One region of the Cellulomonas sp. CW35 genome, then DNA from elsewhere that is predicted to be linked to it. Evidence: riboswitches for the same ligand, from Rfam matches in the RefSeq annotation. Region 1 holds a riboswitch; each other region holds the start of a gene.
The links. Region 1 has a riboswitch for thiamine pyrophosphate ahead of ACT17Q_RS02420 (ABC transporter substrate-binding protein). Riboswitches for the same ligand answer to the same signal wherever they lie in the genome.
Positions count from the first base shown of each region.

Region 2: linked by a shared signal. The riboswitch ahead of ACT17Q_RS00750 (thiamine ABC transporter substrate-binding protein) and the one ahead of ACT17Q_RS02420 (ABC transporter substrate-binding protein) in region 1 are both predicted to bind thiamine pyrophosphate.
Region 3: linked by a shared signal. The riboswitch ahead of thiM (hydroxyethylthiazole kinase) and the one ahead of ACT17Q_RS02420 (ABC transporter substrate-binding protein) in region 1 are both predicted to bind thiamine pyrophosphate.

Region 1 covers NZ_CP199000.1:506,195-511,657, forward strand. The annotation lists gene ACT17Q_RS02415 (FAD-binding protein) at 1-1,847, shown strand, start outside; TPP riboswitch at 1,937-2,031, shown strand; gene ACT17Q_RS02420 (ABC transporter substrate-binding protein) at 2,345-3,373, shown strand; gene ACT17Q_RS02425 (ABC transporter permease) at 3,370-4,137, shown strand; gene ACT17Q_RS02430 (ABC transporter ATP-binding protein) at 4,130-4,954, shown strand; gene ACT17Q_RS02435 (ABC transporter permease) at 4,951-5,463, shown strand, end outside.
Region 2 covers NZ_CP199000.1:170,130-175,592, forward strand. The annotation lists gene ACT17Q_RS00730 (hypothetical protein) at 1-242, opposite strand, end outside; gene ACT17Q_RS00735 (hypothetical protein) at 239-757, opposite strand; gene ACT17Q_RS00740 (phytoene desaturase family protein) at 913-2,439, shown strand; gene ACT17Q_RS00745 (DUF4235 domain-containing protein) at 2,474-2,743, opposite strand; TPP riboswitch at 2,815-2,929, shown strand; gene ACT17Q_RS00750 (thiamine ABC transporter substrate-binding protein) at 3,008-4,162, shown strand; gene ACT17Q_RS00755 (ABC transporter permease) at 4,164-5,463, shown strand, end outside.
Region 3 covers NZ_CP199000.1:2,063,808-2,069,270, forward strand. The annotation lists gene thiD (bifunctional hydroxymethylpyrimidine kinase/phosphomethylpyrimidine kinase) at 1-1,032, opposite strand, end outside; gene thiE (thiamine phosphate synthase) at 1,029-1,745, opposite strand; gene thiM (hydroxyethylthiazole kinase) at 1,742-2,686, opposite strand; TPP riboswitch at 2,680-2,775, opposite strand; gene ACT17Q_RS09480 (ExeM/NucH family extracellular endonuclease) at 2,969-5,463, opposite strand, start outside.

The DNA.
Region 1 (5,463 bases):
TGGACGGCGACAACGCGCTCGCGGAGGCGGCGCTGTCCGCGCGCGGGTTCCTGCGGCTGTGCGACCTGGGCGTCCCGTTCCCGCAGAACCGGTACGGCGAGTTCATCGGCTACAAGACCGACCACGACCCGCGCCGACGAGCCACGTCCGTCGGTCCGTACACGAGCCGCACCATGGTGGAGCGGCTCGAGGCGAAGGTGCACCGCAACGGCACGCGCGTCTTCGACGAGTGCCGCGTGGTCGACCTCGTGACGGTCCCCGCGGACGGCGGGGGCCGCGCGGTCGTCGGGCTGCTCGTCCTGCGGACCGACGTCCGGCACGACGGCGAGCAGTCGCCGTTCCTGCTGTTCCGCTGCACCAACGTGGTCTACGCGACCGGCGGCCCCGCGGGGATGTACGCGACGCGCGTGTTCCCGCACGGGCAGTGGGGCGCCTCCGGCGCGGCGTACCGCGCGGGCGTGCACGGCAAGAACCTCACCGAGTGGCAGTTCGGGCTCGCCTCGACGCACCCGCGGTGGAACGTGTCCGGCACGTACATGCAGGTCATCCCGCGGTTCGTGTCGACCGACGCGGACGGCGGCGACGAGCGCGAGTTCCTCACCGAGGCGATCGGGGACTACGGGCGGCTGCTGTCCCTGGTGTTCCTCAAGGGCTACCAGTGGCCGTTCGACGTGCGCAAGGCGCGCGACGGCTCGTCGCTCGTCGACCTGCTCGTGTACCGCGAGACCGTGCTGCGCGGGCGGCGCGTGTTCCTCGACTTCCGCCGCAACCCCATGCGCGACGAGCTCGACCCCGCGGCGCTCAGCCCCGAGGCCCGCGACTACCTGGAGCGCGCGGGCGTGCTGTTCGGCACCCCGGTGCAGCGGCTGCGGCGCATGAACGAGCCCGCGTACCAGTTCTACCTGCGCAAGAACCCGTACGTGGACCTCGAGACCGACCTGCTCGAGGTCGACGTGTGCGCGCAGCACAACAACGGCGGGCTCGTGGTCGACGCGTGGTGGGAGTCGAACGTGCGCGGGCTGTTCCCCGTGGGCGAGGCCGGCGGCGCGCACGGCGTGTACCGCCCCGGCGGCGCGGCGCTGAACAGCGGGCAGGTCGGGGCGACGCGGGCCGCGCAGATGATCGTCGCACGCCGCACGGACCCGCCCGTCGCGCTCGACCGGTACGCCGCGGCTGCCGCGCCGGTCCAGGCGGCCGCGACCGGGCTCGTCGCCGCCGCGGCGGGGCGGGCCGCGGACGGGTGGGACGAGGACACGGGCGACCTGCTGCGCCGCGTCCAGGAGCTCATGAGCGCCAAGGCCGGGCCCGTGCGCTCCGAGAAGTCCATCCACGAGGCGCTCGACCAGGTGCACGCCTGGCTCGCCGAGTACGAGCGGACCGTGAGCGCCGACCCGTCGTCGCGTCGCTCGGTCAACCGCGTGTTCCTGGTCCGCGACACCCTCACCGCCGCGTACGTGTACCTGTCCGCGATGGCGGACTACGTCGCGCACGGGGGACGCTCGCGCGGGTCCGTCCTGTACTCCGACCCGGCGGGCGAGCTGCCGCGCGTCGGGTACGGCCCCCGGTCCGACGACGAGCTCGACCTGCCCGAGGTGTTCCGCTTCCGTCTCGACGAGGGCGCGCTCGACGACGAGGTGCAGGAGGCCGCGTGGCGGCCGCCGACGGCCGCGGGATCGTCGTCGCCCGCCGAACCCGGCGAGGGCTGGCGCGGGGTCGTCCGACGCGCGCCCGACGACCCCGCCGGCGAGCCGGTGCTCCGGTGGCGGCCGCGCCGCCCGCTGCCCGAGGACGACGACTTCTTCGAGAACGTCTGGCGCGAGTTCCGCGACCACGGCAACGTCCACTGACGGACCCGCCGCCGGCACGGTGACGGCGCGCATCCGAGGGGTGGACAGGGGTGGGGGCGAAGGGGGCAGACCGGACTACGGTGGGCCCGTTCCGTGACACGGGGTGCCGCACAGCGCGGCTGAGATCACACCCGTCGAACCTGATCTAGGTAGCACTAGCGAAGGGATGTCGCGCATGACCCGCATGCGTCCGCACCGCACGCCTCTCTCCCCGAGACCGCCCCGCGAGCACCTGCGCGCGTAGCCGCCGCGCGCTCCTCGCCCGCGCGAGCCGGACGTCCACGCCGGTCCGCGCCACCCGCCGCTCCGTCCGCGGCGACGGATGCAGCGACGAGTGCAGCATGCCCCGCCTTCCCGGCGACGGATGCCGCACCCGTCCCTGCACCGACAGCGCATCCGGCTGCGGATGCGGCCTTCGCGCGCGCTCGTCGCGGGCTGCTGCGCCGTGCGCGCGACCGCCGCGGCGTGCTCGGTCCTTCTGCTGAACGAGGTCCTCGATGTCTCGCACCACCGTCCGGGCGCGGGTTGCCGCGCTGCTCGTCGTCGCGTCGCTCGCCACCGGGTGCGCCGGTCCGTCGTCGGGCGACGACGACGGGCTCACCCGCGTGCGGTTCGCGCTCGACTGGACGCCCAACACCAACCACACCGGCCTGTACGTGGCGCTCGCGCAGGGCTGGTTCGCCGACGCGGGGCTGGACGTGCAGGTGCTGCCGTACAGCGACACCGCGCCGGACCAGCTGGTCGACGCGGGCGCCGCCGAGGCGGGGATCAGCACGCACGACTCGTCGCTCATCGCGCAGGCCGCCGGCGCGGACGTCGTCGCGGTGCTCGCGGTCCTGCAGCACTGGGCGACCGCGATCGGCGTGCGCGCCGACGACGAGCGCATCACCAGCCCGCGCGACCTGGACGGCCTGATCTACGCGGGCTTCGGCGCGCCCGGTGAGGTCCCGCTGCTGCAGGAGGTCATCCGCGCGGACGGCGGGACGGGCGAGTTCACGACCGTCGTGCTCGGCTCGTCGGCGTACGAGGCGCTGTACGCCGGCGAGGCGGACTTCACCATCCCGTACGTCGCGTGGGAGGGCATCGAGGCCGAGCGTGCGGGCACGCCCATGCGCTACCTGGAGTACACGGACCACGGCTTCCCGGACGCGTACGCCGTGGTCGTGGACGCATCCCGCCGGTGGGTCGCCGACGAGCCCGAGACGGCGCGCGCGTTCGTCGGGGCGCTGCAGCGCGGGTACGCGTGGGCGGCGGAGCACCCCGACGAGGCCGCGGCGCTGCTCGTCGAGCAGAACCCCGACGCGTTCGCCGACCCGGACCTGGTGACGCAGAGCCAGCGGATGCTGTCCTCCGACTGGCTGCGCGCCGACGACGGCACGGTCGGCACCATGACGCTCGACCAGGTCTCCGGCTACGGGGACTTCCTGTTCGACGCGGGCATCCTCGCGGGACCGGACGGCGAGCCGCTCACCGAGCGTCCGGACTGGTCGGCCACGTTCACGACGAGCCTGCTGGGGGAGCCGTGACGCGCCACACCGCGCGCGGGCTGCCCGTGCTGCTCGTCCTGGCGGTGCTCGGGGTGGCGTGGCAGGTCGCGGCGCTGAGCGTCGCGAACCCGCGGCTCCTGCCGACGCCCGGACGCGTGGCCGAGCAGGCGTGGGCGCAGCGCGACGTGCTCGCGGAGCACACCACGGCGACGCTCGGGGTGACCGCCGCGGGCTTCGGGGTGTCGGTCCTGGTCGCGTGGGGTCTCGCGCTGCTGGTCGACCTGGTGCCCGCGGTCGGGCGCGGGATCGTTCCCGTGCTCGTCGCGTCGCAGACGATCCCCGTGGTCGCGCTCGCGCCGCTGGTGGTGCTGTGGTTCGGGTTCGGGCTGCTGCCCAAGGTGCTCGTTGTGACGCTCGTGACGTTCTTCCCGCTCGTCGTCGGGCTGGTCGAGGGCCTGCGCGCGGCGGGTCCGGGCGCGACCGCGCTGCTCACGAGCATGGGCGCCTCGCGGTGGCAGCAGCTGCGCTGGGTCCGCCTGCCCGGGGCGCTGCCGCGGTTCTTCACGGCGCTGCGCATCGCGGTCACGTACGCGGTCGTCGGGGCGGTGTTCGCCGAGTACGTCGGCGCCGTGCGGGGGCTCGGCACGTACATGAACATGCAGCGCGCGGCGTTCCGCACCGACCTGGTGCTCGCGGCCGTCGCGCTGTGCGCGCTCGTCAGCGTCACCCTGTACGGGCTGACGTGGCTGCTCGAGCGCGTGACCGTGCCGTGGGCGCACCCCCGGGCGGTGGCCCGTGCGTGAGCTCGAGGTCCGCGACGTGCACGTCGCGCGCCCCGGCGCGCGCGGACCGCTGCCGGTGCTCGGCGGCGTCGACCTGCGCGTGCGACCGGGCGAGCTCGTGTGCGTCGTCGGGCCCAGCGGGTGCGGCAAGAGCACGCTGCTGTCGGTCGTCGCGGGACTGCTGCGACCCGACCGGGGCCGCGTGCTCGTCGGCGGGCTCGACGTGACCGGCACGCCCGCGCGCACCGCCTTCATGCCGCAGCAGGACCACCTGTTCGCCTGGCACACCGTGTGCGACAACGTCGCGCTCGGCCTGCGCGTGCAGGGCGTGCGACGACGCGACGCGCGCGCCCGCGCCCGCGACGTGCTCGCCGAGTTCGGGTTGGAGTCCTTCGCGGACGCGCGGCCCGACGAGCTGTCCGGCGGGATGCGGCAGCGCGCCGCGCTCGCCCGCACCGTGCTGCAGGGCCGGGACGTCGTGCTCCTCGACGAGCCGTTCGGCGCGCTCGACGCGCTCACCCGTCTCGACGCGCAGCGCTGGCTCGCCGCGACGTGGGCCGCGCACGGGTGGACCGGGCTGCTCGTCACGCACGACGTGGGCGAGGCCGTCACGCTCGGCGACCGCGTGGTGCGCCTGTCCGGCCGCCCCGCGGTCGTCGCGCACGAGATCGCGGTCGACGACCCGCGCCCGCGCACGCCCGGCGTCCCCGACGCGCGCGTCACGCGCGCGGTCCTCGCCGGCCTCGGCGTGGGCGACGAGCGCGTGCCCGACGAGCGCGTGCCCGACGAGCGTGCGGTCGACGAGCGCGTGCCCGACGAGCGCGTGGCGCTCTCGTGACGCGGCTCCCGCGCGCGTGGCGGCCGTGGCTCAGCACGGTCGGTCTGCTCGCCGCCTGGGCGGCCGCCGGTGCGAGCGGGCGGCTCGACCCGCACGTCCTGCCAGCGCCGGGTGCGGTGCTCCGGGCCGCGCGGGACCTGGTCGCGGACGGTTCGCTGCCCGCCGCGCTCGCGGTGAGCGGCACGCGCGTGGCCGTCGGTGCGGGAGCAGGTGTCGCGGTCGGGCTGCTGCTCGGGCTGCTCGCGGGGCTGTCGGGGATCGCGCACGACGTCGTCGACCGGCCCCTGCAGGCCGTCCGGGCCGTGCCGTTCACGGCGGTCACGCCGCTGCTCGTCGTCTGGGTCGGTCTCGGTGAGCCGCCCAAGGTGCTGCTCGTCGCGGTCGCCGCGCTCGTCCCGACGTACCTCGCGACCGTCGGCGGTGTGCGCGGCGTCGACCCGCGGCTGCGCGAGCTCGCCGCGGCCTACGGCCTGGGCCGGCGTCGCACCGCGACGCGCGTGCTGCTCCCC
Region 2 (5,463 bases), 340 kb from region 1:
GCCGGCAGCCACGACACGAGCGTCAGGCCGTCGGTCAGCGCGGCCGGCCGCTCGGCGATCGCGGCCCAGTCGCGCGCGACGAGACGCAGCCCGATCACGAGCGCGACGAGCGTGTGGACCTCGCGGAGCCGGTAGCCCGGCCCGGGCGCGGTCAGCCGGGCGTCGAGCGTCCCGACGAGCGCGCGCACGCGGCCGTCACGGCTGCGCACGGCTGGACGGCGCTCCGGCGCCGAGACGCTCACAGCGTCACCTGCGCGAGCACCGTCGTCGGCCCGTGCTCGTGCCGTTCACGCGTCTCGCCGTCCATGGTCCACGCGGTCCGCTCGACCGCCGCCGAGGTGAACGCCGCGGGGTCGAGACCCGCGAGGCGCAGCCACGCGACGACCTTCTCGCGGCGGGCGCCCGTGGGCAGGTCGCGCAGCTCGGCGAGCTGGTGGGACGTCGCCGCGAGCGGCGCGTCGGCCGGCATCGGGACGGTCACGCGCACGCCGTCCGTCCCCGTCACGACGAGCCGCAGCGACGCGCCGTCCGCGGTTCGCACCGTGCTGAACAGGCGGAACGCGGTCACCGGCCACGCCTCGGCCTCCACCAGCGCACCCAGCGCGATGACGCCCAGCACGGTCCACGTGACCGCTCGGGCGCGGCGCCGTGCCCGCGCGTCCTCGCGCAGGTCCTCGTGCAGGTCCTCCCGCACCGTCGCCGCGGTGGGCTCCCGGCCCACGCCGTCCGCCGCCCCGCTCAACCCGTCCCCCCGCACGTCACCGTCCGCCCCCTCGGCCGACGGGACGAACTCTGCCAGACGCCGCGCACCGGACGGGCGGCTTTCGCGCCTCGACCTCGCGCGCCGCTCGCGCGCCCACGCGCTCGCCCTCGCGCACGCCCACCGCTCGCGGGTCGCGCCGTGGTGGTTGGATGGCGGGGTTCCTGGACGGGCGAGGCGAGGGGTCGCAGGTGCGCGGGCGCGGCGAGGGTCACACCGAGGTCGTCGTCGTGGGCGCCGGACCCAACGGCCTCGCGGCCGCGGTCACGTGCGCGCGCGCCGGGCTCCAGGTCACGGTGCTCGAGGCGCAGCCCGACGCGGGCGGCGGTGCGCGCACGCTCGACCTGGGCCTCGCGCCGGGCGTGGTGCACGACGTGTGCTCGGCGGTGCAGGCGATGGCGTGGGCGTCGCCGTTCTTCCGCGGTTTCGACCTGGCCGCGCGCGGCGTCGAGCTCCTGACCCCCGAGGTCTCGTACGCGCAGCCCCTGCCCGGCGGGCGGTCGGGCCTCGCGTACCGCGACCTGGACCGCACGGTGGAGGCGCTCGGCGAGGACGGGCCCGCGTGGCGTGCGCTCGTCGGGCGGCTGTCGGAGCACTGGCCGCACGTGGTGCGGCTCGCGCTCGGTGACAAGCGCTCGGTCCCGCCCGGCCTGCTCCCCGGCGGCGTGCCGAGCGCGGCGGCGTTCGGGTTCGCCGTGCTCGAGCAGGGCACCCGTGCGTGGGACCGGCGGTTCTCCGGGGACCTCGCACCCGCGCTGCTCACGGGTGTCGCGGCGCACGCGAGCACCCCGCTGCCGTCGCTCGCCGCGGCCGGGACCGCGCTGCTGCTCGCGTCGCTCGCGCACGCCGGGTCCGGCTGGTCCATCCCGCGCGGCGGCTCGCGCGCCATCACCGACGCGCTGCGCGCCGACCTCGAGGCGCACGGTGGTCAGGTCCTCACGGACCACCCGGTGCGCACCGCGGCCGACCTGCCGGGCGCGCACGCCTACCTGTTCGACACGACGCCGCGCACGGTCGTCGAGGTGCTGGGCGACGAGCTGCCCGCTCGCGCGCGGCGGGCGCTGAGCGCGTTCCGGTACGGCGACGGCGCCAGCAAGGTCGACTTCGTGCTCTCCGGGCCGGTGCCGTGGACGGACCCCGAGGTCGCGCTCGCGGGCACCGTGCACCTGGGTGGGACGCGCCGGGAGATGGCCGACGCCGAGGCGCAGGTCGCGCGCGGGCAGCACCCCGAGCGGCCCATGACGTTGCTGAGCGACCCCGCGGTGGTCGACGAGACGCGCGTCGTCGACGGCCTGCGTCCCCTGTGGACGTACGCGCACGTGCCCGCCGGGTCGGACGTCGACGTGACCGAGGCGGTCACCGCGCACGTCGAGCGGTACGCGCCCGGGTTCCGCGACCTCGTCGTCGCGAGCCGGTGCGTCCCCGCCGCGCGGATGTCCGGCCACAACGCGAACTACGTCGGCGGGGACATCGCGTCCGGCGCGGTCACCATGTGGCAGATGGTCGCGCGGCCCACCCCGCGGCTCGACCCGTACGCCGTCGGGCTCGACGGCGTGTACCTGTGCTCGGCCTCGACCCCGCCCGGACCCGGCGTGCACGGGCTCGGCGGCTGGTTCGCGGCGCGGCGCGCGCTGCGGGACGTCTTCGGCATCACGCAGGCGCCCGACCTGCACCCCTGACGCCGGGGCGCCGGGCGACGGGACGGGGGCCGGCTCAGTCGGTGATGTCGGTCTTCACCGCGAAGCGCGCCGTGCCGCGCGTCGCGAGCGCACGAGCGACCGCGACCGCCGCACCGGACAGCGCCGCGGCCACGAGGATCTCCGCGAGCTGCGAGTCGCCCGGGTCCTCCGCCTTCGGCGGCTTGTGGCCGCGCGCGGCCTGCCAGGACTGGGCGATCACCTGGTTCGCCGCCCACGCCGCCGCGGCGGCCGCGGCGAGTCCGACGAGCTTCGCGAGGACGGGGGTCGAGGGCTTGCCTGCCATGGACGCCGACGCTACCGCCCACGGGCGGTCCGCGCGCGCCGCTCGGCGTCCGGGCGCGGGTAGCATCGACCCCTGAACGACAGGGGAGCGCCGGGCTGACACCAGGGCGCTGAGAGTGCGGGACAGCCGCAGACCCTCGAACCTGATCCGGGTGATACCGGCGTAGGGAGTCGGGACTTCTCACCTCCGCCTCGTCGTGCCGGGGTCCTCGGTGCGACGAGGTGGTGGACCCCTCCTCGCAGACGACGCCAGGAGGCAGAACGCATGACCGGTCCGACGGTGCGCGGCACCCGCGCATCCCGACCCACCCGCCGCACGGCCGCGCTGCTCGGCGGCCTGCTGGTCCCCGCGCTCGTCCTCGCGGGCTGCGCGATCGCGGACGAGAGCACGCGGCCGGGCAGCACCCCCACCGCGGGCACGACGGGGACGGCCGGCGCCGACCCGTCCGCCGAGCTCGGCGGCACCGTCACCCTCGTGACGCACGACTCGTTCGCGCTGTCCGACGGCCTGCTCGAGAAGTTCACCGACGCCACGGGCGTCGAGGTCCAGGTGGTCCAGCCCGGCGACGCCGGCGCGCTCGTCAACCAGCTCGTCCTCACCAAGGACGCGCCGCTGGGTGACCTCGTGTACGGGATCGACAACGCGTTCGCGTCCCGCGCCCTCACCGAGGGCGTGCTCGAGCCGTACCGGTCGCAGGGCGACGCTGCGGACGACGCGATCGGCTTCGCGGTCGAGGGCGACGACGCGGGCGCGCTCACCGCGGTCGACTTCGGCGACGTGTGCCTCAACGTCGACGAGCAGTGGTTCGCGAAGCACGACCTGCAGCCGCCGACGACGCTCGACGACCTCACGAAGCCCGCGTACGAGGACCTGCTCGTCGTCCCCAACGCGGTGACCTCCTCACCCGGGTTCGCCTTCCTGCTCGCGACCATCGGCGCCAAGGGTGACGAGTGGCCGCAGTACTGGCAGGCGCTCGTCGACAACGGGCTCAAGGTCGCCGACGGCTGGTCCGACGCGTACTTCACGGACTTCTCCGGCGGGGGCGGCGGCGGGCCGCGGCCCATCGTGCTGTCCTACGCGTCGTCGCCGCCGTCGACCGTCCCCGAGGGCGGCGACGAGCCGACGACCTCGGCGCTGCTCGACACGTGCTTCCGGCAGGTCGAGTACGCGGGCGTGCTCGCGGGCGCCGAGAACCCCGCGGGTGCGCGCGCGCTGCTCGACTACCTGCTGTCCTACGAGGTGCAGGTCGACATCCCCGGCTCGATGTACATGTACCCCGTGAGCTCGCAGGTCGTGCTGCCCGCGCAGTGGACGCTGTGGGCGCCGCTGGCCGAGCACCCGTTCGAGGTCGCACCGGGCGACATCGCCGCGAACCGCGACGTGTGGCTCTCGACGTGGTCGCAGACCGTGATCGGCTGACATGACCGCGACGACCGAGCTCCCGCGCCCCGTGCGCGACGCACCGACCGTCGGGCCCGCGCGCCCGACGGCCCGCGTGCGCGTGCGGGGAGCGGGGCTCGGTCGGGGCGCGGCCTGGACCGTCGCGGTCCTCGTGCCGCTCGCGTTCCTCGTCGTCTTCTTCGCCTACCCCGTCGCCGTCATGGCCGGACGGGGGTTCGTGAGCGACGGGCGGCTCGACCTGTCGGGGTTCGCGGACGTGTTCGCGCGTCCTCGCACGTGGCGGATCATCGGGCAGACGCTCGCGCAGGCCGGCCTCGCCACGACCGTCAGCGTGCTGCTCGGCGTGCCCGGTGCGTACGTGCTGTACCGGCGGCGGTTCGCGGGCCGCGCCGCGGTGCGCGCGCTCGTCACCGTGCCGTTCGTGCTGCCGACCGTCGTCGTCGGCGTCGCGTTCCGGTCGCTGCTCGTCGAGAACGGGCCGCTCGGGTTCCTGCACCTCGACGGCACGTTCGCCGCCGTCGTCGCGGCGCTCGTGTTCTTCAACTACGCGATCGTCGTGCGCGGCGTCGGCGGCATGTGGGAGCGCCTGGACCCGCGCGCCGAGCAGGCCGCCCGGGCGCTCGGCGCGACGCCGTGGCGTGCGTTGCGCACCGTCACCCTGCCCGCGCTGACGCCCGCGATCGCGTCCGCCGCGTCGCTCGTCTTCCTGTTCTGCGCGACCGCGTTCGGCACCGTGCTGGTGCTCGGCGGGCTGCGCTACGGCACCGTCGAGACCGAGATCTGGGTGCAGACCACCCAGTTCCTCGACCTGCGCGCCGCCGCCGTGCTGTCCGTGGTGCAGCTCGTCGTCGTCGTGGTCGCGCTGCTCGCCGCGAACCGGGCCCGCGCACGGCGTGAGCGCGCGCTCCCGCTCGCGAGCACCGGGACCGCCGTGCGGCCCCTGCGGCTGCGCCGCCGCGCCGGCGAGCCCCGCGACGACGGGCTGGGGCTCGAGCGTGCCGCGGCCCTCGTCACCGCGCTCGTCGTCGCGCTCCTCGCGCTGCCGCTGGTGAACCTCGTCGTCCGCTCGCTGCGCGTCGGCGACCGCTGGGGGCTCGACCACTACGTCGCGCTGTCCAGCGTGCGCGGCGGCGTCACCGTGACCGTCTGGCAGGCCGCGCTCACGTCGCTGCGCACCGCCGTCGACGCGACGCTCCTCGCGCTGCTCGTCGGCGGGCTCGTCGCGCTCGTCGTGTCCCGCCGCCCGCGCCGGCCCGCCGCGCGCCGCGCCGTCGCCGGGATGGACGCGCTGTTCATGCTGCCGCTCGGGGTGTCCGCCG
Region 3 (5,463 bases), 1.6 Mb from region 1:
CTGCGCCTCCCCGTCCGGGGCGAGCTCGCTCGCCCGCGCGAGCACCCGCGCGTACCCGGTCAGGTACAGCGCGTCCTGCCGCACGTACTCCTCGAACCGGCCGACCGGCAGCGACCCGTCCGCGAGCGCCCGGACGAACGGCAGGTCCTGCGACCGCTCGACGGCGTCGGCGACGAGACCGGCTACCTGCGCGGTGAACGGCCGGGCGCCCAGCCCCGGCGCGTGGTGCAGGTGGTCGACGGGGCCGTGGCCCGCGCCCACCTCCAACCGCGCCCCGGCCGCGATCGCCCCGGTGAGCCACTGCTTGGCCTCGCGCACCGCCTCCGGCCAGCCGTCGCGCGCGGGCCGCAGCGCCGCGACCGCGGCCGACAGCGAGCACCCCGTGCCGTGCGTGCTCGTCGAGGCGACGCGCTGCGCCGCGACCTCGACGACCGCACCGTCCGGGCCGACGAGCGCGTCCGGGCTCGTCGGCCCGCCCAGGTGCCCGCCCTTGAGCAGGACCGTGGTCCCCGACCCGCGGGAGAGGCGGGTCGCCTGGTCGAGCGCCTGCGCCCACGACTGCGCGCGCGGCTCGTCGACGAGCACCGCCAGCTCGGGCAGGTTGGGCGTCACGAGGTCCGCGCGGCCCACGAGCTCGCGCACGGCGATCTCGGCCTCCGGGTCGAGGAGCCGGTCCCCGCTGGTCGCGACCATCACCGGGTCGAGCACGACGACGGGCGAACGCCCCGCGGCACGCTGCCGGTCCAGCCACGCCGTCACCTCGTGCGCGACCTGCGGCGTGGCGAGCATGCCGATCTTCACCGAGTCGACCGTGACGTCGTCGCTGACGGCCTCGAGCTGCGCACGCAGGAACTCCGGCTCGGGGACGTGGACCGCGCGCACGCCGCGGGTGTTCTGCGCGACGAGCGCCGTCACGACCGCCATGCCGTACGCCCCGTGCGCGGCGAACGACTTGAGGTCCGCCTGGATCCCGGCGCCGCCCGTCGGGTCGGTGCCGGCGATGGACAGCGCGCGCACGCGCGACGGGCTCACCGCGCACCCGCCGGCGTCGCCACCGTGCCGCTCGCCGACCGCCGCCACGCGGCGACGAGCTCCGCGGCCGCGGCGGACGGGTCGGGCGCGGAGCACACCGCCGAGACCACCGCGAGCCCGTGGGCGCCGGCCGTCCGCACGGCGTCGACGTCACGCGCGTCGAGCCCGCCGATCGCCACGACCGGCAGCCGGGTGCTCGCGACCGCCGCGGCGAGACCGTCGAGGCCGAGCGCGACGTCGGCGTCGGGCTTGGTCGGCGTCAGCCGCACCGGCCCGCTCCCGACGTAGTCGACCAGGTCGGCCGGGACCGCGCGCACGTCGTGCGGTCGTGCCGCCGAGACGCCCACGACCGCGTCGGGGCCGAGCAACGCACGCGCGTCGGAGGCCTCCAGGTCCCGCTGGCCGACGTGCACACCGTCCACGACCGCACCGCGGGCGCGTGCCGCGAGCACCACGTCCACGCGGTCGTCGACGACGAGCAGCGCGGGTCCGGCGGTGCGCACGGCCTCCGCCACCGCGGTCGTGAGCGCGACCAGGTCGCGCACCCCCGCGCGCGTCGCACGCACCTGCACCACGCCGACGCCCGCGCGCACCGCCGCCGCCGCGACGCCGGCGGGGGCGCGGCCGGCCGCCGCGCACACGTCCGCGTCGAGCACGAGGTACGGACCGCCCGGGAACGGGGGGCGCCGCGACGCACCCGCCGCGCCGGTCACGCGGGTGCCCCGACGGGCGCGGTCGCGGCCCTGGGCGCGCCGATGCGCGCGGGCTCCACGACCAGCCGGTCACCCAGCCCGACGACGTGCTCGGGCCGCAGCCCGTACAGCTCGTCGAGCAGCGCGACCTGGAACGAGCCCGGACCGCGCGCGACCGACGCGGCGCGCTCCGCCGCGAGCCCGAGAACCAGCGAGGAGCCGACCGCCGCGGTGAGCGGGTCGGTGACCGCGGCGAACGCCGCCGCGAGCGCGCCGAGCGCGCACCCTGCGCCGGTGATCGCCGTCAGCAGGGGGTCCCCCGCCGACACGCGCACGGCGACGTCACCCGCGACGACGAGGTCGACCGCGCCCGACACCGCGACCGCGCCGCCCGTCGCGTGCGCGAGGCGGACCGCGGCCTCGCGCGCGTCCTCGACGGCGTCGCACGCGTCGACGCCCCGTCCCGACGACGTGAGCCCCGCGAGGCCCAGGACCTCGCTGGCGTTGCCGCGCACCACCGCGGGCCGCGCACCCAGGAGCTGCTCGGCGAGCCGCGTGCGGACCGACAGCACCCCGACGGCCACGGGGTCGAGCACCCACGGCACGCCGGCGCGCCGCGCCGTGGTCACCGCGGGCTCGAGGCACGCGCGCAGGTCGGGACCGGGCGTGCCGAGGTTTGCCAGGACCGCGCCCGCGACGGCCGCGAGCTGCTCGGCCTCGCCCGGGACCGCGGTCATGGCGGGCGAGGCGCCCACCGCGAGCAGCGCGTTGGCGACGAGGTTCGTCGTCACCTCGTTGGTGAGGCACTGCACGAGCGGCGTGCGTGCCCGGACCGCCGCGAGCGCCTGCGCCGCGTCGGCGGCGAGCCTGCCGGGGCTCAGGGGCGGGGCGCCGCCGGGTTCGTCGGCGCGCTCGTCGGCGCGCTCGTCGGCGGGAGGGCAGGGTGGGACGGCAGACGTCATGGAGATGACATCCCTTCGCTAGTACGAACTAGATCAGGTTCGGCGGGTGTGATCTCAGCCCTGCGTGCAGGGCACCCCGTGTCAGTGCGGCCAGGCTAGCCCGCGCGCACCGCCGCCGTCCGCCCCCCGTCCGCCCACCGGACGGCGCGTCGGCAGGCGCGTCGACGACGACCACCGGGCGAGCCGACCGGCCGGTGGGCCGCACGGGTGGGCATGCGCGAGGAGCGCCCGACCGTGGTGGTCGGACGCCCCTCGAGCGTGCTGGCTGCCGCGTCCCTCGGGTCAGCGGCGGCCGTGCCCCCCGTGCTTCACGACGAGCGTCCGGACCGCGGACACCGAGGCGTACGAGTCGTCGCCCTGGTACTTGGCCCGGACCGTCACGTCACGGGTCACCGCCGGCAGCCGGAACGTCGCCTTCCCCTTCTGGAGCGTCGCGACGAGCGGACGGCCGCCGGCCTCGAGCGTCACCTTGCCGGTCGGCGAGGGGGCACCGGCCACCCCGGCGACCGTGACCGCGATGGTCGGACGCGTGCCACGGGTGACGGTCCACGACGCGGTCGACAGCGCGATCGTCGGCGTCGCCCTGGTGACGGTGAGCCGCACGGGCGCGGAGGTCGAGGCGGTCAGGTCCGCCGAGCCGCCGTACACCGCGGTGAGCGTGTGCGTGCCGCGCGCGAGCGTGCGCGGGAGCACGACCGTCGCGGTCGCCGTCGCGCCCGACCCCGTGAGCGTGCCCGCCCCGAGGACCCTCGCGCCCTCGCGGACCTGGACCACGCCGGTGGGAGCGCCCCCGGTCGACGTGACCGTCACGGTCGCGGTGACCGTGCCGCCGAACGACACGGTCGTCCGGTCGAGGGACAGCGTGGTCGTCGACGTCGCCTTCGCGACCGTCACGGACAACGAGCCCTCGGACCCCTCCCATGCCTCGTCGACCGGGACGAGCACCGCCCGCAGGGCGTGCGTACCCCCGCCCAGCCGGACGTCGAGGCTCGCCCGGCCGAGCTTCACCGGGACGGTCCCGAGCCAGGTGCTCCCGTCGACGAACGTCACCGTGCCGGTCACACCCGCGGGCGTCACGGTCGCGACGAGCGTCTGCGTCGCGCCCGCGACCGGGTCGCCGGTCATCGTGAGCGTCGTGGTGGTCGGCCCGGACGACGCCGGCTCGACCGTGAGCCGCAGGTGGACCGTGGTGCCGCTGGGGCTCGCGACGAGCGTGAGCTCGTGCTCCCCCGCCGCCGTGCCCGCGGGCACGACCGCGGACACCGTGGCCGCGCCGCCGGTGACCGTCGCCGTGCCGATCGACTCACCGTCGAGCCGCACGTCCAGGCTCGTGTTGCGCGGCGAGCCGAGGCTCGTGAGGTCCAGGTGCGACACCTCGAACCCGAGCGTGCCGCCCGCCTCGACCGACTCGGGTGCGTCGCTCACGGCCACGGCGTGCCGCGCGAAGTCGGGCGACAGGCCGGGGTGCGCCCGCAGGTACGCGATCCACGCGTCCCGGTCGACCAGACCCGAGTCACGCGTGTCGCTGCCCTGCGTGAACACCCGGAAGTTGTCGCCGCCCGTCGCGAGGAACGAGAACGTCCCCACGCGGTAGTCGGCTTCCGCGTCCAGCGGCTCGCCGTCGATCGTCACCGACGTGATGCGGCTGCCCTCCGGCAGGCTCGCGTCGTACGTGTACGACACGTTGTCGGAGAGCCCGAGCTGCAGGTATGGCCGGCTCGGCACGTTGCCCGCGGCGTCACGCTGCCACTGCTGCTCGAGCATCGTGCGGACCTGCGCACCCGTGAGCGTCGTCGTCCAGAGGTTGTTGACGAACGGCAGAACGGCGTTCGCCTCGGCGTACGTCACCACACCGTCCGTCGTCTCGGCGCCCGAGCGTGCGTACAGCAGCTCGTTGCGCAGCCCGCCCGGGTTGACGACGCCGATGTCGGCGCCGCCCAACCGGTCCTCCGCGAGGGTGTCGCGCAGCGCGTTCGCCACCAGGTTCCCGAGCGTCGACTCGCTCGCGCGGTCGTCGCGACCCGTCGTCGGCAGCGGGCCGGAGCCTGTGTAGACGCCGTCCACGTACGAGCCGCCGGAGTACGCCGTCGTGATGTCCGCCGTGACCGAGCCGACCGGCTCGCTGCCGACCTCGTTCGCGTACGCGACCGCCGCGTCGACGATCGTCTTGACCTCGGCCACCCGCGGGAAGGCCGCGACCAGGTCGGCGTCCGCCGTCGTCGTGCGCGCCACGTTCGCCTCGGTGTGCGCGAGGACCTCGTCGGTCGCCCGGTCGTACGTGAGGACGACCTTGCCCACGAACTCGCCGTACGAGCCCGTCTGCACGACGGGTCGCGTCGCACCCGGGACACCGGGGACGTCCGCCGACCACGCGTACTGCTTGTGGGTGTGGCCGGTGAAGATCGCGTCGACCGCCGCGGACGTGCCCGTGACGATGTCCGCGAACGCGCCGCCCGCCGCGACCTCCTGCGCGAGCGTGGCGCCGTCGGGCGTGCCCGCGCTCGCACCCTCGTGGTACTCGGCGACGACCACGTCGGCCTCACCGTTCGCCTCGTCGCCGTCGGTGAGCCGCGCCGCGACGCGGTTGACCGCCTCGACCGGGTCGCCGAAGTCGAGGTCCGCGATCCCGGCCGGGGTGACGAGCGAGGGGGTCTCCTCGGTCACCGCGCCGACGACCGCGACGTCGACGCCGTCCATGTCGACCATCGCGTACTCCGGCAGCACCGGGTCCGTCGTGCCCTTCGCGTAGACGTTCGCGCCGAGGTACGCCCACGCCG